Regions from separate parts of the Streptomyces pseudoechinosporeus genome, predicted to be linked through region 2. Evidence: riboswitches for the same ligand, from Rfam matches in the RefSeq annotation. Region 2 holds a riboswitch; each other region holds the start of a gene.
The links. Region 2 has a riboswitch for cobalamin ahead of ACYVO6_RS11715 (cobalamin biosynthesis protein). Riboswitches for the same ligand answer to the same signal wherever they lie in the genome.
Positions count from the first base shown of each region.

Region 1: linked by a shared signal. The riboswitch ahead of ACYVO6_RS43405 (ribonucleoside-diphosphate reductase subunit alpha) and the one ahead of ACYVO6_RS11715 (cobalamin biosynthesis protein) in region 2 are both predicted to bind cobalamin.
Region 3: linked by a shared signal. The riboswitch ahead of ACYVO6_RS18675 (CbtB domain-containing protein) and the one ahead of ACYVO6_RS11715 (cobalamin biosynthesis protein) in region 2 are both predicted to bind cobalamin.

Region 1 covers NZ_BAAGPS010000078.1:77,895-84,666, reverse strand. The annotation lists gene ACYVO6_RS43405 (ribonucleoside-diphosphate reductase subunit alpha) at 1-1,836, opposite strand, end outside; cobalamin riboswitch at 1,980-2,120, opposite strand; gene ACYVO6_RS43400 (GNAT family N-acetyltransferase) at 2,186-2,683, opposite strand; gene ACYVO6_RS43395 (nucleoside hydrolase) at 3,079-4,068, opposite strand; gene mctP (monocarboxylate uptake permease MctP) at 4,138-5,748, opposite strand; gene ACYVO6_RS43385 (DUF3311 domain-containing protein) at 5,745-6,044, opposite strand; gene ACYVO6_RS43380 (CstA-like transporter-associated (seleno)protein) at 6,174-6,374, opposite strand; gene ACYVO6_RS43375 (carbon starvation CstA family protein) at 6,346-6,772, opposite strand, start outside.
Region 2 covers NZ_BAAGPS010000009.1:34,771-41,542, reverse strand. The annotation lists gene cobN (cobaltochelatase subunit CobN) at 1-476, opposite strand, end outside; gene ACYVO6_RS11720 (cobyric acid synthase) at 473-1,984, opposite strand; gene ACYVO6_RS11715 (cobalamin biosynthesis protein) at 1,981-2,952, opposite strand; cobalamin riboswitch at 3,078-3,220, opposite strand; gene ACYVO6_RS11710 (hypothetical protein) at 3,291-3,512, opposite strand; gene ACYVO6_RS11705 (inorganic phosphate transporter) at 3,525-4,730, opposite strand; gene ACYVO6_RS11700 (lysozyme) at 4,912-5,673, opposite strand; gene ACYVO6_RS11695 (class II aldolase/adducin family protein) at 5,870-6,568, shown strand; gene ACYVO6_RS11690 (alpha/beta hydrolase family protein) at 6,641-6,772, shown strand, end outside.
Region 3 covers NZ_BAAGPS010000012.1:231,518-238,289, reverse strand. The annotation lists gene ACYVO6_RS18710 (hypothetical protein) at 1-187, opposite strand, end outside; gene ACYVO6_RS18705 (PTS-dependent dihydroxyacetone kinase phosphotransferase subunit DhaM) at 451-861, opposite strand; gene dhaL (dihydroxyacetone kinase subunit DhaL) at 854-1,453, opposite strand; gene dhaK (dihydroxyacetone kinase subunit DhaK) at 1,500-2,492, opposite strand; partial or broken gene ACYVO6_RS18690 (MFS transporter) at 2,818-4,030, shown strand; gene ACYVO6_RS18685 (ferredoxin) at 4,113-4,484, shown strand; gene ACYVO6_RS18680 (histidine phosphatase family protein) at 4,562-5,131, opposite strand; cobalamin riboswitch at 5,242-5,402, shown strand; gene ACYVO6_RS18675 (CbtB domain-containing protein) at 5,439-5,672, shown strand; gene ACYVO6_RS18670 (CbtA family protein) at 5,698-6,462, shown strand; gene ACYVO6_RS18665 (acyl-CoA dehydrogenase family protein) at 6,639-6,772, shown strand, end outside.

The DNA.
Region 1 (6,772 bases), on a different contig from region 2:
CGTGGCGGTGGGCGCGATGGCGAGCAGGAGCGAGTTGCGCATGCCGGTGGTGGCGATGCGCTCGCGCAAGGCCGCCCAGCGCTCGGGCCAGGTCAGGCGGACGCCCGGGAAGTGGTCGGGGTGCAGCACCCCCCGGGCCGTACGGGTCTTCTCCCAGGCCGGGAGCGGGCCGCTGCGCTCGGCGAGGTCGGCGGAGGCCTCGTACGCGGCGAGCATGATGCGCTCGGCGATGCGGGTGGAGAGGGCCTTGGCCTCCGGGGAGTCGAAGGGAAGCCGCAACTTGAAGAACACGTCCTGGAGACCCATCGCGCCCAGACCGACAGGGCGCCAGCGCGCATTCGACCTACCCGCCTGCTCGGTCGGGTAGAAGTTGATGTCGACGACGCGGTCGAGGAAGGTGACGGCGGTACGGACGGTGGCGTCGAGCCGTTCCCAGTCGAGATCGCCGGTCGTCATGTCGACAAAGGCACCCAGATTCACGGACCCCAGATTGCAGACCGCCGTCTCCCCGTCGTCCGTCACCTCCAGGATCTCCGTGCAGAGGTTGGAGGAGTGGACCGTGTGGCCGGGCAGGGCGGTCTGGTTGGCGGTGCGGTTGGCGGTGTCCTTGAAGGTCATCCAGCCGTTGCCGGTCTGCGCGAGGGTGCGCATCATGCGGCCGTACAGATCGCGGGCCGGGATGGTCTTCCTGGCGAGGCCGTCAGCCTCCGCCTTGCGGTACGCGGCGTCGAACTCCTCGCCCCACAGGTCGATCAGTTCGGGCACGTCGGAGGGGGAGAAGAGGGACCACAGGCCGTCCTCGTCGACCCGGCGCATGAACTCGTCCGGGATCCAGTGCGCGAGGTTCAGGTTGTGCGTACGCCGGGCGTCCTCACCGGTGTTGTCGCGCAGCTCCAGGAACTCCTCGATGTCGGAGTGCCAGGTCTCCAGGTAGACGGCTGCGGCACCCTTGCGCCGGCCGCCCTGGTTCACGGCGGCGACCGAGGCGTCCAGGGTTTTGAGGAACGGGACGATGCCGTTGGAGTGCCCGTTCGTGCCGCGGATCAGCGCACCGCGGGAACGGATCCGGGAGTACGCGATGCCGATGCCGCCCGCGTGCTTCGAGAGCCGGGCGACCTGGTGGTAGCGCTCGTAGATGGAGTCCAGCTCGTCCTTCGGGGAGTCGAGGAGGTAGCAGGACGACATCTGGGGGTGCCGTGTACCGGAGTTGAAGAGGGTGGGGGAGGAGGGCAGGTAGTCGAGGCGGCTCATCAGGCGGTAGAGCGCGGCGACTTCGTCGACGGAACGGGTGCTGTCGTCCTCGGCGAGCCCAGAGGCGACGCGCAACATGAAGTGCTGGGGCGTCTCGATGACCTTGCGGGTGATCGGGTGCCGGAGGAGGTACCGGCTGTGGAGCGTACGCAGTCCGAAGTAGCCGAAACGGTCGTCGGCTTGGGGGGCGATGAGCGAGTCGAGCCGCTCGGCGTGGATGCGTACGAACTCGGCGGTCCGGTCGGCGATGAGCCCTTCCCGGTGCCCCACCGAGACGGACTCGGTGAAGGACGTGACGCCTTGCGAGGCGGCCTCGGCGCGGATGCCGATGGTCAACAGGCGGGCGGCCAGCCGCGAGTAGGCGGGATCCTCGGAGATGAGGCCGGCCGCCGCCTCGGTGGCCAGCTCGCGCAACTCCGCCTCGTCCGCGTGCGCGGACCGGCCGCGCAACGCGGCGGCGGCGACCCGGCCGGGGTCGGTGTCGGGGAGGTCGGCGGTGAGGTCGGTCAGGGTCCGCAACAGCGCAGTTCCGGGACTGCCGGTCTCCAGGGCTGCTGAAACCGGATCGGCTGGCGCGATGGTCACGTGGGGCTCTCCCTCACTCGGTAAGGGGCCTGCGGGGAGAGGGGGTTCGGGGCACACGGGCGTACGCGCTCTGCGACAGCGGGACGCCGCGTCCACCGGCCCACTCCGCGAGGCCCGGACGTCATGGTCGCCCGGACCGGATTGGCCTGGGCACGCTGTCGGCAGGTCCTCGGACTGACGCTCGCGCACGGCCCATCCCAGGGACAGACATGCACAAGTACACCGTTGCGGGACAGTTCCGGATTCGCACCGGATTCCCCTGCGGCGACAGCGAGCATGAGCATACATCTTGTGTTGGGCTTGGGAAGCGCACACCACATGTTGTGTCGAGCGTCGGCTTTGGAGGGTGTCAGAGTGTCAGCTCATAGGTGAGCAGAGTGATGTCGTCGAGGTGCGGGATCGGGTTCCAGTCGCGTTCCGGAGTGCGGGTGAAGCCAACGCGTTCGTAGATGCGGTGGGCTGAGTGCATGGTGCGCTGGGTCGACAGGACGATGCGTACGCAGCCTTCGGTGGGCCGTGCGCGGTCGACGCAGGCGCGTACGAGCGCCTCTCCGACACCCCGGCCACGGGCCTCCGGGGCGACGGCGAGCATCCGTATCTCGGCCTCACCGGGTTCCGCGATGTCGGCCATCGGTCCGCCGGACGGTACGAAGGTCACGCCGCCCAGCACGCGGTCGTGCTCGACGGCGACCAGCACCTCGGCCGCGGCGGCCCGCTTGGCGACGTCCCGCAGCTCGCCCAGGTACTCGTCGCTCTCTCCGAAGTCGAGCAGGCCGTCCCCGAGATAGGCCTGTGCGGTGATCTCGCCGAGGGTCTCGTACTCCTCCGGGGTTGCCCGCCTGATCACCTGGTCTCCTTCGAGGATGCCCCGCCTTCAGGCGGGGGAGGAATCGAACTCCTGCGGAGTAGGGCAGGGGACGGGGTTTCGCCTCCAGGGCGAAAGACCGCCACGCGATCGGGTAGCCTGCCTGTCGTGCGTTGCGAGAGCCAAGCGCGCACACCGTGCCGATCGAGAACCAAGACGGCACTGCCGAGCTTTGCTCAACAAACCGGGCAGGTTCCGTCCCGGCTGGTGTTGAGGGAGTAAGACCTTTCAGGCCGCTGGTCTGTGGGGCTTCCTGAGCCAGAAATCCCCCTGCTTCAGCTGGGGGAGGGTTCAAGATGTCCATGTGGTGCAGTGTGCATCAGGGGTACGACAACGGCCTGTGGTTTTCCCCCGTACTGGATCTCAGTACGGGGATCTCAGCCCACCCCCGGCCACTGCGGCACCGTCGCCACGAAGTCCTTCACGAAGTCGCGAGGCCCCGGCCCCAGGGCCACGCGGCCCGTGAGGGCCGTACGGGCCGTGAGGACAGGGGAGTCGGCGTAGTAGACGCGCTGTGCGGACGAGGGGATGAACACGGTCTTGCCGCGGGTCAGTTCGCTCGCGGACTCGACGATGACGGCGCCCTCCGCGGCGGTGATGAACGACTCGTCCGCGCACACCCCCACCGCGAGCGGATCGTGCAACGGGCAGGCGTCGCCCCCGCCGTGGCGGCGGTACGCGTCCATGTACACCCGTAGCAGCCGGACGGCGAGCGCCGTGCCCGTGCCCGCCGCCTCCAGGACGGCCAGGTCGGCGGAACCGAGCAGGCAGCGGTGCGAGGCGTCCAAGTCGACCATCGTGAACGGGATCCCGGAGGAGACGACCACCTCGGCGGCGTCCGGGTCGGCCCAGATGTTGAACTCGGCGACCGGCGTGATGTTCCCGGGCACCTGCGCGGCACCGCCCATGAACACGAACTTCTTGACGCGGTGGGCGAACGCCGGGTCCTCCAGGAGCGCGATCGCCACGTTGGTGAGCGGGCCCGTGGCGCACACGGTGAGCTCTCCCTCGTACTCGCGGGAGAGCCGGAGCAGGGCCTGCGCGGAGGATTCCGGCAGGTGGGCGGCCGTGGAGTCGGGCAGTGTCTCGTTGCCGAGGCCCGCCTTGCCGTGGAAGGCGGACGCGGACGTGTACGGGAGGCGGGTCAGGGGGCGGCCCGCGCCCCGGTGGACCGGTATGTCGGCGTCGATGCGCATTGCTCGGGCCAGGGCCCGGGCGTTGAGGTAGGTCTGCTCGGCGGGGAGGTTGCCGCCCACGGAGGTGTAGGCCTTCAGGTCCCACAGCCCTGTACCGAGCAGGTACTGCAGAGCCAGGGCGTCGTCGATGCCGGGGTCACTGTCGAGGACGATCGGTGAGCGAAGGGTCACAGCGGCCAGCGTAGCCGTGACCAGCTGGGCCGCCAGGGGGTGGCGAACTCCCCCTGGCGGCCCCGGCGCCTAGTGCCCGGCCCCAGCCGTAGCCGGAGGCAGCTCCACCTGCACTCCCTCATCCCCCGCGTCCGCCGTGTAGTCCCCCGGAGACGTCTCGTCGATGCCGTCCGGCGCCTTCGCCGCCTTCAGCACGAAGGTCAGCACCACCGTCACCACCACGTTCAGCACGAACGCCGTCAGACCGATGTAGCCCATCTCCCCGAGCCCCGGAATCTCCGCGTTGGAGCCGCCGAAGTGCTTCTGGGTCGGCGAGGCGACCCCGTACGCGGCCACCGTCCCGTACACCATGCCGACCGCCCAGCCCGCGAGCAGTGCCCAGCGGTGGAACCATCGGGTGAACAGGCCGCCGACCAGGGCCGGGAAGGTCTGCAGGATCCAGATGCCGCCCAGGAGCTGGAAGTTGATCGCGACCGTCTTGTCCATGGTCAGGACGAAGGCCAGCGCGCCCACCTTCACCAGCAGCGAGACCAGCTTGGAGACCTTGGTCTCCTGGGCCGGAGTCGCATCGGGCTTGATGAAGTCCTTGTAGATGTTGCGGGTGAAGAGGTTCGCCGCCGCGATGGACATGATGGCCGCGGGGACGAGGGCACCGATGCCGATCGCCGCGAAGGCCACGCCCGCGAACCAGTCGGGGAACATGTTCTCGAACAGCTGCGGGATCGCCAACTGGCCGTTGTCGACGGTGACTCCGGCCGCGATGGCCATGAAGCCGAGCAGCGCCAGCATGCCGAGCATGAGGGAGTACAGCGGCAGGATCGTCGTGTTGCGGCGGATCACCTCGCGGCTGCGCGAGGACAGCGTCGCCGTGATCGAGTGGGGGTACATGAAGAGCGCCAGCGCCGAGCCGAATGCCAGGGTGGCGTACGTCCATTGGCCCGCCGGAGCCGGGATCAGTCCGCCCGCGCCGGCCTCCGTGTACTTCTTGTCCGCCGCGGCGAAGATCTCGTCGAACCCGCCCAGCTTGATCGGGATGTAGATGATGGCCACCGCGATCACGATGTAGATCAGGGTGTCCTTCACGAACGCGATCAGCGCGGGGGCGCGAAGTCCCGACGAGTACGTGTACGCGGCCAGCACGCCGAAGGCGATGAGCAGCGGCAGGTCCTTGATGAACCAGTTCGTGTTCTCGCCGCCGCCGACGCCCATCACGTCAAGGACCGCCTGGATGCCGACCAGTTGGAGCGCGATGTACGGCATCGTGGCGAGGATGCCGGTCACGGCCACCGCCAGCGACAGGCTCTTCGAGCCGAACCGTCCGCGTACGAAGTCCGAGGTCGTCACGTAGCCGTGCTTGTGCGACACCGACCAGAGCCGCGGCAGGAAGGTGAAGATCAGGGGGTAGATGAGGATCGTGTAGGGCACGGCGAAGAAGCCGGCCGCGCCCGCCGCGTAGATCGCCGCCGGGACCGCCACGAAGGTGTACGCCGTGTAGAGGTCGCCGCCGAGCAGGAACCAGGTGACCCAGGTGCCGAACGACCGCCCGCCCAGGCCCCATTCGTCGAGGCTGTTCTCGTTCTCGGCTCTGCGCCAGCGCGAGGCCAGGAAGCCCATGACCGTGACGGCCAGGAAGAAGAAGATGAAGACGGCGAGTGCGACGCCGTTCACGCCGTCGTTCATGCCGACGCACCCCCGCCCTGGGAGTCCTGGGACCGGTCGGCCTTGCGGGCGCGCTGGTCACGCTGCCACAGCTGGTACGCGATCATCGTGAGCGCCGTGGAGATGAGCACCCACAGCATCTGGTACCAGTAGAAGAACGGGATGCCGATGAAGGCCGGGTCGACCTTCGCGTAGGAGCCCACCCAGAGCATCGCCACGAACGGCGCGAACAGGCAGAGGGCGATCACCACGCGGACCGGCGTCACCACCGGTGGTTTCACTTCAGACGCTCTTGGCGCCTCGGATGTTTCTGACATACGGCGACTCCGTCCCCTCACTGATCACCTGTTGCAACGCGCAGGAAATCTAAGGGACAGTTCCGCCTTATGGAACCCCCGTCCGGAATACGGAAGTAAATGTGCGCATTCCGTGGCGACCGTGTGTGATCAGCAGCAGCGGAACCCCTGCCGGGAATCCGACTCCTGACGCTCCGTACGCTCCCGCTCGAACTCGCGGCGGGACGGTACGAGCGCGTCCGGATGTGCCGTACGGACATGGGTGACGTAACGGTCGTACGCGGACTCGTCGGTCAACTCGCGTACGTACCACCGCACGGACCTAAGAACCCGGAGCAGCCCCGACAGCATCGCGCTCCTCCTCCTTCTCCTGCCGGGTCGGGATCAGCCCGGCCGGGGCGACGATCTTCGACTCCACGTACGGTGCCTCGCTGAGCGTGGACAGCGCGGGGCGGCGTACATGCCTGACGCATACCCTGGCCGCGTCCACGATCACGACCACGATGAGCAGTGCGAGGACCGCCGAAAGGACGCCGTCCACCGTGGAGTTGGTGACGACGGTACGCATGTCGTCCATGTTCTGGGCGGGCGCGAGCACCTCACCCCGGTCGATGGCGTCCTGGTACACCGAGCGCTGCTTGAAGAAGCCGACGCGGGGATCGCTGGAGAACACCTTCTGCCAGCTTGCCGTCAGCGTCACCGTGGCGTCCCAGGCGAGCGGAATCCCGGTGACCCAGGCCCACTTGAGG
Region 2 (6,772 bases):
AAGAGCACGCCGATGGTGGGGCGGCCGTCGGCGTACGGACGCTCGCCGTGGACGCCGTACTCGGCCATCTTCCGTGGTTCTTCGAAGCCCTCTCCCGTGAGCAGCACGGTGTCGGAGAGGAAGCGGGCCAGCTCGGCGAGGTTCCCGGGGCCACCCTCGACGAGGTACCGCAGCGCCTCCGCCACGACACCGGCCGGCACCGATGACTCGGCCATCAACTCCGCGTCGGGGACGGCCTCTCCGCCGAGCAGAACCGTCGGGATCCCGGACGCCTTCAACGCCGCGAGCCCGTCCTCCCAGGCGCGTTTGCCACCCAGCAGGCGTACGACGGCGATGTCCGCGCCCTCGAGCAGCGCGGGAAGGTCCTCCGCCACATCCACCCGGGTCGGATTGCCGATCCGGTACGAGGCGCCGGAAGCGGCCCGGGCCGCCAGCAGATCCGTATCGGCGGTCGACAACAACAGCACTGTGCTCATGCGGGCGCTCCCGGTGGAATGAAGGGCAGTCCTGACGGCGCGCCCGACTCGATGAGCCGCCACAGCGCGTCCGTGTCCGCGTGGTTCTCGATCAGATCGCCGAGCCGGTCCAGCTGTTCCTCGCGCAGCGCGGCGAACGAGGTGTCGGCGGCCGGTACGAAACGGCGGCCCGCGGCGACCGCCACCTCGCGCAGGAAGGCCCGCCGGAAACCGTCCGACTCCAGCGAGCCGTGCCAGTGCGTCCCCCAGACCTCGCCGACCCGGCAGCCGTCCAAGAAGGGGGCTCCGCCGGTGACTTCGGCGACGCCGTGATGGATCTCGTACCCCTCGACGTGCTCGCCGAGCGCCTCGCCGACGGGCCGGGTGAGGGTCTTCTCGCGCTCGAACCGGACGCGTACGGGGAGGAGTCCGAGTCCGTCGACATGACCCGCGCGTGACTCGACCTCGTCCTCGATGTGCTTGCCGAGCACCTGGAAGCCGCCGCAGATGCCGAGGACGGGCCGCCCCTCAGCGGCTCTGCGCATCAGCGCATCCGCGAGGCCGCGCTCCCGCAGCCACTCCAGGGCGCGCACCGTCCCGCGGGTCCCCGGGATCACCACGAGGTCGGCGTCGGTCAACTCCTCGGGGCGGTCCACGAACCGCACCACGACGCCGGGTTCGGCGGCCAGAGCGTCCACGTCGGTGAAGTTGGACATCAGGGGGATCGCGCAGACGGCAACCCGTAGGACGTCCTCCCCGACGGGCGGAGCGACCACGGACTCGCGCACCGCGCCCCGCAGTGACACGCGCAGCCCGTCCTCCTCGTCGATGCCGAGGCCATGCTGGAAGGGGAGTACGCCGTATGTGGAGCGACCGGTGAGGTTGTGGAGCATGTCCAGCCCCGGCTCCAACAGCGACACATCGCCGCGGAACTTGTTGACCAGGAACCCGGCGACAAGTGCCTGATCCTCCTGCGACAGCAGAGCGACCGTCCCGAAGAACGACGCGAAGACCCCGCCACGGTCGATGTCACCGACCACCAGCACAGGGAGCCGGGCATTCCTGGCGATCCCCATGTTCACGATGTCGGTCCGCCGCAGATTGATCTCGGCGGGACTGCCCGCCCCCTCGCAGATCACCGCGTCATACGTGCCCCGCAACTCGGCCAGACACTCCAGCACGGTCCCGAGAAGCTTCTCCTGCCTGCCACCGTGGTAGCCGCGCGCGCTCAACTCGCCCACGGGCTTGCCCATGAGGACGACCTGACTGCTCCTGTCACTTCCCGGCTTCAGCAGTACGGGGTTCATGAGCGCTGTCGGCTCGACGCGTGCGGCCTGTGCCTGCATGGCCTGTGCGCGCCCGATCTCGGCGCCCTCGCGTGTGACGAACGAATTGAGGGACATGTTCTGCGCCTTGAAGGGGGCGACTTTCACCCCTTGGCGCACCAGCCACCGGCAGATCCCGGCGGTGATGACGCTCTTGCCGGCGTCGGAGGTGGTTCCGGCGACGAGCAGCCCGCCGCCACTCATGACGTACGTCCCTTTGCGATGAGCCGACCGGTGAGGAGCCGTCTCATGACGAGCCGCCCGGCGACGGTCGCACCGAGTGCGAGCCGGCTCACGCGCCGCGAGAGCCGCACAGCCTGCTCGATGTCGTCGACCCGCACGGCCCGCCCCTCGCCGTTGAGTACCGGCCGGTGCTCAACTCGCCCCCCGTACGACAGCGTTCCGCCCAGCCGTACTCCCAACGCCCCCGCGAACGAGGCCTCGACGGGCCCGGCGTTGGGGCTCGGGTGCCGTTCGGCGTCAGCGCGCCAGGCGCGTACGGCCCCGCGTGGATCGCTGCCCGCGACGGTCGCGAGCACGGCGGTCAGGCGGGCGCCCGGCCACCCCGCCACGTCGTCGAGCCGTGCCGAAGCCCAGCCGTACCGCCGGTACTTGGGCGACTTGTGCCCGACCATGGCATCCAGCGTGTTGACGGCCCGGAAGCCGACGAGCCCGGGCACACCTGCCGCGGCGCCCCACACCAGCGCGCCGACCACCGCGTCGGAGGTGTTCTCGGCGACGGACTCGACGACGGCCCGGGCGATCCCGTCGGCGTCCAGCGCCTGGGGGTCCCGTCCGCACAGGTGCGGCAGCCGTTCCCGGGCCGTCTCGATGTCTCCTGCGGCGAGTGCCTCGCCGATAGCACGGGCCTCGCGGCCGAGCGAAGTCCCGCCGACCACGGCCCAGGTGGCGGCGGCGGTCAGCGCTATGGAGGCGGTACGGGACGTACGTACGGAAGTGGCGGCGAGGGCCGCAAGAGATACGGCACCGCCGGCGCACACGGCGGTGTGCAGCGCGCCCCACCCGCGGTGGTCCCGCCACAACACCCGTTCCACGGCGCCCGCGGCCCGCCCGAACGCGGCGACCGGATGCCCACGGCGTGGATCGCCGAGGAGTTGGTCACCGAGGAGGCCGGCGGCGGCGCCGTACGCGAAAACGCGATCGGCACGCATGGGGTCAGCCTGTCGCTACGTCAGGCAGAACCCTTGGGGCCCTCGAAACCCTCGTACTCGGCAAACTGAACCGCAACAGGCAGCCGCACATGGCGATATGTCCTCACTCAGGGTGTCCGCGCCCTGGTTCGACGAGACCGACGGCGAGAGTTCCTGGCTCCCGGGACTTGCTTCCCCGGTGACAGTGGCGGGACCGCGCCGGACTCACACCGGCTTCCTCTTCTGCCGCCGTACTTGGCTCGGGCAGTCCACCACGCCCATCAGCAGCCGTCAACTTGCCGCTGACCTGCGAAGGGAGAGTGTGCGAAGGCCCACACAGGCGGGTGGGTTGCGGGACGTCAGGCCACGATCAGGTAGATGCCGTACGCCACCGCCGCCGTGCATGCCGTGAAGCAGGCGTACGCGCCGGTCGTCGCGAGGGTCGCGGAGTTGCCGTGGGCGGACGCCGACTCGCGCTTGGAGAGGCCGGCGATGCCGAGGGTGAAGAGGCCCACGAGGGCGACGGTGACGATGAGGCTGACTCCGAAGACGGAGCCGAGGGCTGCCCAATCGATCTTCATGCTGTTCGTTCCTTAGACCGTGGCGGTACGGGCGGGCTCGGTGTCCGGCTCTTCGACGGTGCCCGTCGGGGGCGGGGTGACGGCGGTGATGGCCGTGGTCACCACGTCGGCGGGCTCCTCGACCTCGTTGACGTTCGTGTGGTCGATCACCTGGCGGCGGGAGACCACCCAGATCGCGGCGCTGGACGCGACCAGGAAGACGGCGACGAACGCGGTGCCCCAGATACCGAAGGAGGTCACGTACTCCGCGATCGCGGCGACCAGAGCCGCGGCCGGCAGCGTCAGGCCCCAGGCGACGAACATCCGGGTGGCGGTGGACCAGCGGACCACACCGCCCTTGCGGCCGAGACCCGCGCCCATCACCGAGCCGGAGACCGAGTGCGTGGTGGACAGGGAGAAGCCGAGGTGCGAGGAGGCCAGGATGACGGTGGCCGCGCTGGTCTGGGCGGCGAAGCCCTGCTGCGGCTGGAGGTCGGTCAGGCCCTTGCCCATCGTGCGGATGATGCGCCAGCCGCCCAGGTACGTGCCGAGCGCGATCGCGAGACCGGCGGAGAGGATGACCCAGACCGGCGGGTCCGAGTCGGGGGCGACGGCGCCGCCGGCGACCAGGGCGAGAGTGATGATGCCCATGGTCTTCTGCGCGTCGTTGGTGCCGTGAGCCAGTGAGACGAGTCCTGCGGAGGCGATCTGACCCGTGCGGTAGCCCTTCTTGGCGGCTTCGCCGTTCGCGTTCCTGCCGAGCTTGTACGTCAGCCGGGAGGCGAGCATCGCGGCGAGGCCCGCGACCAGCGGGGCGGCGATCGCGGGGATCAGCACCTTGGTGACGAGGACGTCGCCGTGCACCGCGCCGACGCCGGCCGAGGCGATGGTGGCGCCGATCAGGCCGCCCATGAGGGCGTGCGAGGAACTGGACGGCAGGCCGACGAGCCAGGTCAGCAGGTTCCAGAGGATGGCGCCGACGAGCGCGGCGAAGATCACCTCGGGTTGTATGCCCTCTTCGTTGACCAGACCCTTGGAGATCGTGTTGGCGACCTCCACGGAGAGGAACGCGCCGACGAGGTTGAGTACGGCGGACATGGCCACCGCGGCCTTGGGCCGCATGGCGCCGGTCGAGATGGTGGTGGCCATCGCGTTGGCGGTGTCGTGGAAACCGTTCGTGAAATCGAACGCGAGGGCAGTGACCACCACTATCGCGAGGATCAGCGAGAAGTTCTCCATTTACCCGGTCTTCTATCGGACGTCAGCGGCTTGTGGACCGTAGGCAACCTGGATGAACGGAAGATGAACTTGACAGGACAGTGAGGTGTACCGAAACGGGGCGCCGCCCCTCCGGGTGTACCGGAGGGGCGGCGCGGGAGTCGAACTGATGCGGAGTGCTGGGCTCCGCTAGCCCTTGCTTCTAGCCCTTCGCGAACTTCTTGAGCCGGCTCATGGACCCGTTGAAGAGATTCTGGTCACCCGGCAGGCTCCCGCCGTTGTCGTACTGCCAGAACGTCCATGTCCTCCAGCCCGCCGGCAGCGACCCCGCCGACGAGCTGTAGCGGGCCAGCCAGAGCGCGTGGTTCGAGGCGAACGCGGAGCTGTTGCCGGTGCAGTTCTTCCACCAGTGCGTGGTGGTGTAGATCACCGGGCGACGGCCGGTCTGCCGCTTCACCTCGTTGCTGAACGACTTGATCCAGCCGACCATCTTGGCCTTGCTCAGGCCGTAGCACTTCTTCTTGCCGTACGGGTTGTACTCGATGTCGAGCGCGGGCGGCAGCGTCCAGCCGTCCGCTCGCCAGTCGCCTCCGTTGCGTACGAAGTACGCCGCCTGGGTCTTGCCCGACGACTTGTGCGGCAGTGCGAAGTGGTACGCCCCGCGGACCAGGCCCGCGTTGCGCGCGCCGTGGTACTGCTGGCCGTAATAGGGATTGCGGTACGTGTGGGACTCGGTCGCCTTCACATAGACGAACCTGGCGCCTTTGCTCTTCGCCTTCGACCAGTTGACGCTCTTCTGGTGCGAGGAGACGTCGTGCCCCTTGGGCTTGGCGGCTGCCGAGACCGGCATCTCGACGAGGGCGGTGGTGCCGATGGTCAGTGTCGCCACGGAGAGCACGGCGAAGCGGGCATGGCGACTACGGGACAGTTGGCGACTTCGGGACGGTTTGCGATCACGGGCCACAGTTCCCCCCGGAATGGCGGCGTGCACGACAAATCTCCCTGAGGGTATGGGAAGAACCGCGAAACTCCGTCGCTCGTCGGCCAATTGCTCCGGGCGGGCGTTCTGTTCGTATATGCGCCCTTTCGGAGGTGCGTGTTCCGCCCTAAAGTGCCCTCGCCCGCGCCGGGTCGGTGTACGTGGCTGGCAGGATCGCGGCATGGCTGAACAGCGGTGGGACGCGAGCGACGGGCGGGACGTGGCGGGGCAGGGCGCGCGGGACGCGACGGAACGGGCCTGGCGCGAGCTTGTGGCGACGGCCCGCCGGACGGTGTCCGAGGGTCTGGTCGTCGGTACGTCGGGCAATGTGTCGGTCCGGGTGGGGGACACCGTCCTGGTCACGCCGACCGGAGTCCCGTACGACGAACTCCGCCCGGAGGACGTCTGCGGGGTCGGTCTCGACGGCCGACAGGTGCTCGGTTCACTCGTTCCGACCAGCGAACTGCCCATGCATCTGGCGGTCTACCGCGCCACCGACGCCCGCGCCGTCGTCCACACGCACGCCGTGCACGCCACGGCCGTCTCCACGCTCGTCCCGGAGCTGCCGCTCATCCACTACATGGCCGCCGCGCTCGGCGGCCCGGTCCGCGTCGCCCCCTACGCGACCTACGGCACGGAAAAGTTGGCCGAGAACATGCTCCGGGCGCTGCAGAACCGCACGGCCTGCCTCCTCCAGAACCACGGCACCCTCACCTACGGCACCACCCTCCTCCAGGCCTACGACCGAACGGCCCAGCTGGAATGGATGTGCCGCCTGTGGCTGACGGCGTCGTCGCTTCCGGGCCACTCGCCGTCGCTGCTGAGCCCGGAGCAGGTGGCGGAAGTGGGGGAACGGTTGAAGGGGTACGGCCAGCCGTAACCGTCCCTGGCCCGTACTTTTCACGGGCCCCTTCGGCTGGCCGACAGCGCACTCCGTCGGGAGACTGGACCCGTGCGCACCGTGAAAGTGACGGCCGCGGCCGTCACCGCCGCCCTGGCCGCCGGAGCCGCCACCGTCGCGGCCGGCCGCTTCGCGAGCGACGCCGCCCTGAGGGCGTCGCCGGACAGACCGCTGCCCACCGAA
Region 3 (6,772 bases), on a different contig from region 2:
TGGAGAGCAGCGAGGCGTCGCCGCCGGTGGGGCACGCGGTGGTGTTCACCTGGACCGTGGACCCACTGGAGGTCACCGTGATCTGCGTGTTCACAGCGGCAGCGGGCCCAGCGGTGAGGGCCAGCGGCAGCGCGGCGGTGGCCGCCACGGTCAGACCGGCGCGGACGAACATCTGAGTAGTACGCATTGACTGCCCTCCGGCGGCACGGTTGGCGGGACATCCCATGCGCCGCCGAGGGTTGGGAAACGCCCGTGCTGCCCTGGGACGAGCCAACGTGCCCTGCACCGCGCCCGCACGCGGGCCGAGCCCGATCAGGTGACGATTCCTCCGTACGGCGCGCCATGGCGTGTCGCCGGGCTGGCGGCCCGATCCATCCGCATGCCTCCGCCACCACCCGGCCGCCCCCCCGTGGTCACCATCGCCCGACCGTGGCCTGGGCCGTGGCCGTGTCACACCTTTCGGTACGTGTACGCCTCCGCAGCCGCCGCTTCCACCGCCGCGAGGTCCGCTCCGGACGAGGCGGTGACGACCGCGGCCACCGCGCCCTCGACGAAGGGGGCGTCCACGAGGCGGGTGTGGGCGGGGAGTTCGTCGCCTTCGGCGAGGAGGGTCTTCACGGTGAGGACCGCGCTGCCGAGGTCGGTCAGTACCGCGACACCGGCGCCGCGGTCCACGGAGGCGGCCGCGGCGGAGATCAGCTCGGCGCTGGTGCCGAGGCCGCCGCCCTCGACCCCGCCCGCCGGAGCCACCGGCGCGGTCGTGCCGCCGCCTGCGAGCCCTACCGCCAGCTCGGCGACCGAGGCGGCCACCGCGGCGCTGTGCGACACGAGCACGATCCCCACCAGCTTCTCGTCACTCACCGGCCGCCTCCTCGAGGGCCGCGATCAGCAGGGCGGAGGAGGTGGCGCCCGGATCCTGGTGCCCGATGCTCCGCTCGCCCAGATAACTCGCCCTGCCCTTGCGGGCCTGCAAGGGCGTGGTGGCGAGGGCGCCCTCCTCGGCGGCGGCCCGCGCCGCCGCGAAGGACTCGCGGAGCGCGTCGACCGCGGGCACCAGCGCGTCGATCATGGTCTTGTCGCCGGGCGCCGCCCCGCCGAGCTGCATCACCGCGTCCACGCCGGTGCGCAACGCCTCCGTGAGCTGCTCCTCGCTGACCTCGGCCGCGTCCCCGAGCGCCTTCCCGGTACGGCGCAGCAGCGTGCCGTACAACGGACCCGACGCACCGCCCACCGTCGAGATCAACTGGCGTCCGGCGAGCATCAGGACGGCGCCCGGCGTGTCAGGAGCCTCCTTCTCCAGCGTGGCCGTCACGGCCGTGAAACCGCGCTGCAGATTGCTGCCGTGGTCGGCGTCGCCGATCGGCGAGTCGAGGGCGGTGAGCCGCTCCGTCTCGCGGTCGACGGACACGGCGGTCGCCGTCATCCAACGGCGGAAGAAGTCGGCGTCGAGCACAGGATCTCCTCGCATGGTGCTTGTCTGGTAAAGGAGTTGGCCGGTCTCACATGCCCCAGCGCAGGCCCGCCGTTCGCACCGGAGCGTCCCACAGCCGCAGCAGTTCCTCGTCGACCTGGCACAGCGTCACCGAGGCTCCTGCCATGTCGAGCGAGGTGATGTAGTTCCCGACAAGCGTGCGTGCCACGGCGACGCCACGCTCGGTCAGCACGCGCTGCACCTCCGCATTGAAGCCGTACAACTCCAGAAGCGGCGTCGCACCCATGCCGTTGACCAGGACCAGCACCGGGTTCCTGGGGTCGAGGTCCTCCAGGATCGCGTTCACCGAGAAGTCGGCGATCTCCCGCGACGTCATCATCGCGCGCCGCTCCCGGCCGGGCTCGCCGTGGATGCCGACGCCCAACTCCAGCTCGCCGGGCGGGAGATCGAAGGTGGGGCTGCCCTTGGCCGGAGTCGTGCAGGCGCTCAGCGCGACGCCGAAGCTGCGGGAGCTCTCGTTGACCTGACGGGCCAGTGCCTCGACCCGCTCCAGCGGCTGGCCCTCATGGGCGGCGGCGCCCGCGATCTTCTCCACGAACAGCGTCGCGCCGGTGCCGCGCCGCCCCGCCGTGTAGAGGCTGTCGGTCACCGCCACGTCGTCGTTGACGAGCACCTTCGCCACCTGGATGCCCTCGTCCTCGGCGAGCTCCGCGGCCATGTCGAAGTTGAGTACGTCCCCGGTGTAGTTCTTCACGATGAACAGCACCCCGGCCCCGCTGTCCACGGCGGCAGCCGCCCGCACCATCTGGTCCGGCACCGGACTGGTGAACACCTCGCCCGGACAGGCCGCCGACAGCATCCCCGGACCCACGAAACCGCCGTGCAACGGCTCGTGCCCCGAACCACCACCGGAGACGAGCCCCACCTGCCCGGCCACCGGAGCGTCCCGCCGTACGATCACCCGGTTCTCGACATCCACGGTCAGCTCGGGATGCGCGGCAGCCATGCCCCGCAGCGCGTCCGCGACAACCGTCTCCGCGACGTTGATGAGCATCTTCATGGGTACCTCCGAGTGAGATCAGCAACTGAGCATCCGACCTGTGTCCTACCCGGTCGGAGTGGTTGAGCGAGGTCTTCGATCTTGGCGGTCCGTGGGATCGGCGGTCCCAGCAGCTCACTCTCGGAAGTATCGGCGCTGAGGGAGCGATGGTCACGTGTACCGACGTTCTTGGGTGTGTGGCGGTCGCCGACGTGAACGGGGTCGCCCATGTGAACGGCCAAGCCACGTACGGGCGTTGGTGAGCGTCGCGATGGCATAGTGAGGCCTTGGAGGCGGGAGTTGCCGCACGCTGCGGCTCGTCGGGTGCGCGATCGGAGAGGGACGGATGCCGGCTGGACTGATTGCGCTGGCAGTCGGCGGTTTCGGCATCGGTCTGACCGAGTTCCTGATCGCGGGACTGCTGCCGCAGGTGGCGTCGAGTTTCTCGGTGTCCGAGGCGGCTGCGGGTCGGCTGATCTCCGGGTACGCGTTGAGTGTCGCGGTCGGCGCGATCGCGCTGACGGCGGCGACGGCGCGGCTGCCCCGTAAGCAGGTCCTGGTCGGCCTGGTGGCGTTGTTCGTCATCGGCAACCTGCTGTCCGCGATCGCGCCGAACTATGCGGTGATGCTGCTCGGGCGGATCGTCGCGGCGTTGTGCCACGGTTCGTTCTTCGGGATCGGATCGCTGGTCGCGCAGTCTGGTCTCGCCGGAGAAGAAGTCCCGCGCGGTGGCCGTCATGTTCGCCGGACTGACGGTGGCGAATGTACTGGGCGTGCCGTTCGGAGCGCTGGTCGGTGAACGCTGGGGCTGGCGAGCGGCCTTCTGGGCGATCACCGGAATCGGCCTGCTCGCGCTGGCGGGCGTCGCCGCCTTCGTCCCCGCCCGGGTGGGAGAGACGCGGACGCCGACGGCGGTGGGCCACGCGGACCCGATGCCCTCCGAACCCTCCGACGGCTTGCGGGCCCAGGTCCGTGCGTTCCGCTCCTGGCAGGTGTGGCTGACCCTGGCGGCCACCGCGCTCAGCTACGGCGGGATGTTCGGCGCGTTCAGCTACATCGCCTACACGTTCACTGAGGTCGGGGGCTTTCGTTCCTCGGATGTCGCCTGGCTGCTGATGGTGTACGGAGTCGGCCTGGTCGTCGGGAACGTGATCGGCGGGCGGGCCGCCGACCGCGACCGTGACCGCGCCCTGGTCCTCGCCCTGCTCGGACTCACCATCACCCTGGCCATGTTCGGGCTGTTGGCGGGCAGCGCCACGGCGTCGGTGATCCTGGTGTTCCTGATGGGGGTGTTCGGGTTCGCCAGCGTGCCCGGCATGATCACCCGCGTCACCGACTTCGCCCACGGAGCGGCACTGGCCGCCAGCGCCAACGTCTCCGCGTCCAACATCGGCAACGCCCTCGGCGCCTGGCTCGGAGGCCTGGCCATCAGCGCGGGCCTCGGCTACACCGCACCGCTCTACGTCGGCGCCGGTATCGCCCTGACCTCCGTCATCGTCATGGCCGTCGCCGTGAACCTGGTCAGGCAACCGGCCACACGGGAGACCGCCGGCCGCTGAACCGCCCGCCCGCATGTGACGCCACCGGCCACCGTGTGACGTCACCGGGTTTGGCGTGACGGCGTCCGGCTACCCGTACAGCGTGTCAGCGACAGATCAGCAGGAACTCGTCCGTTTCCTCGAGGACCGGTTCGCCTGTGCGCAGGCGTGTACCGAGTGCGCGCGGGTGTGTGCGCTGCGCGCGAGTCTCGCCGATCTCGACGGTCCCGAAGATCAGCAGGAGTTGCGGCGCAAGAGCATCATGTGCGCGGAGGTCTGCGACGCGACCTGCCGCGTGCTGGCCGAACAGACCTGGCAGGACGAGGCGGCGACGCGTGCCCAGGTCGAGTGGTGCCGCGGCGTTTGCCTGGAGACCGCGCACGTCTTCGACCGGAACCCCGGCGCCGAGGAGGGCGCGCTGGCATGCCGGGACTGTGCGCGCGCCTGCACGGAGTTCCTCGCCCTGCTGAGGTGACGGGCCTGCTGGGGTGACGGTCCTGCCGGGATGTCGGCCGCCCTGAGGTGGCGAGCAGCCGCCCAAGCCTCAGCCCGTCAGTCCCCGAGCACCCGACCCACCCGTACGTTCCAGCGTCCGGCCCGCCCGCTGAGCTCCGTCGCGGTCAGCGGTGGTACGTCGATCCGCCAGAACGCCGGCTCGGGAGCACTGAGCGCCCGTACCACCACGGCCCGTACGATCTCCGGCTCCACGACGGCGAGGGTCCGGCCCGAGAACTGCCCTGCCGAATCGAGCCACTTGGCGACCCGGTCGCACAACTCGCGTACGGACTCGCCGCCGTGCGGGGCGCAGGACGGATCCGCCAGCCAGCGCGCGACCGCCTCCGGCTCCTCGGCGCTCACCTGGGCCAGGCTCGCGCCGCGCCAGCGGCCCACGTCCAGTCCCGCCAACTCGGGCTCGTCCGCGGCGTCGAGACCGAGCGCGCCGGCCGTCTCGCGGCAGCGCACGCCGGGGGAGACCAGGGCCTGGTCCGGAGCGGGCAGCGAACCCGCGGCCGCCTCCGCGAGCCGCAGCCCGGCGGCGTCGAGGGGGCATCCGTCGTCGAAACGCGCCTCCCGCAACGCGGCACTGATCGCTGGTGAGATCAACATCACTCGGCTGGTCATCGGCCCACTTTCACGCTCAACACCTGATCAACCCCCTTGCCCATACCGGGAATTGGCGCGTGACCAGGGCAACGGCGCACTCTCCGGCACCCCGTGCGCCCTTGGCCGCCTCCCCGCTTCGCGGTACGGTCACGTCGATATTGACGACGGTTCGACGGAAGCCGGTGAGAATCCGGCACGGTCGCGCCACTGTAAGCCCGTAGCGACCGCCTCCCACCAGGGGCGGTGCAGTCCGGGCAAGTCAGACCCGTGGCCGTCGTCCTGTGCACCACCGAGATGGGACGCGAGTTCCCCAGGAGGTTCTGCCATGGCCCAGTCCGTCGCTCAGCCGACCGTGACCAACCCCGCCGCACCGGCCGCCGTGCCGGCCAAGCTGCCGATCGGCGCGATCGTCCCCTGGGCGGTCTTCTTCGGCATCCTGATGCTGGTCCTGCTCTACTTCGTCGGCGCCGAGCAGGGCGCCACCTCCGTGGTCTCCGGTGAAGGCGTGCACGAGTGGGTGCACGACGCCCGCCACCTCCTCGGCTTCCCCTGCCACTGACGGCGACGAGGAAGCGTACGAGCACATGGACTCAGCAACCGTCAGAAACCTCCTGGTGCGCGGCATGCTCGCGGGACTCGCCGCGGGTCTGCTCGCCCTGGTCGTCGCCTACTTCCTCGGCGAACCACGCGTCGACGAGGCCATCGCCTTCGAGGAGGCCCACGCCCACGAGCACGGCGGCGAGGAACTCGTCAGCCGCACCATGCAGTCCACCGCCGGCCTGAGCACCGGCGTCCTCATCTACGGCGTCGCGTTCGGTGGCATCGCCGCCCTCGCGTACTGCTTCGCACTCGGCAGGATCGGTCGCTTCGGACCGCGCGCGAGCGCGCTGATGCTGTCGACCGCGGGCCTGCTCGCGGTCTACGTCGTCCCGTTCCTCAAGTACCCCGCCAACCCACCCGCCGTCGGCAACCCCGACACCCTCAACCAGCGGACCACGCTGTACTTCCTGATGGTCGTACTCAGCGTGCTGCTGACCGTCGGCACGGTGATCCTCGGCAAGCGCCTCGCACCACGCCTGGGCAACTGGAACGCCACCCTCTCCGCGGGAGCCTTCTTCATCCTCGTCGTCGGCCTGGCCTACGCGCTCCTGCCGTCCTTCAACGACGTCCCGGAAGGCTTCCCCGGCACCCTGCTGTGGCAGTACCGGCTGGCCGCCCTCGCCATCCAGGTGACCTTGTGGACCGCGTACGGCCTGGTCTTCGGGTACCTCGCGGAGCGCGTGCTGGCTCCGCGTACGGCTGCCGCCCAGCGGGGGAGCGCCACACAGGCAACTCCCGTACCACACTGAGCAGTTGAGCCAAGAGATGGGCCCCCGGACAACCGGGGGCCTTTCCTTGCGCCACCCACGTGTCACCCACTCCTGCGTGTTCCCAATTTCTGCAACACGTTCTACGGTGTGCGCCGTCAGGACCGGGCGGCCGGAGCAGCAGGCCAGTGGGAGCCCCGTGGGAGCCAGGAGGCGCCGTGCATCTCGAATACACGCCGGAGCAGCAGGAGTTGCGCACCGAACTGCGCGCCTACTTCACCGAGTTGGTGCCGGAGAACGTCCACGCCCGGTACGCAGACCCGGCGGCGCAGAAGCGGTTCTACCGCGAGAC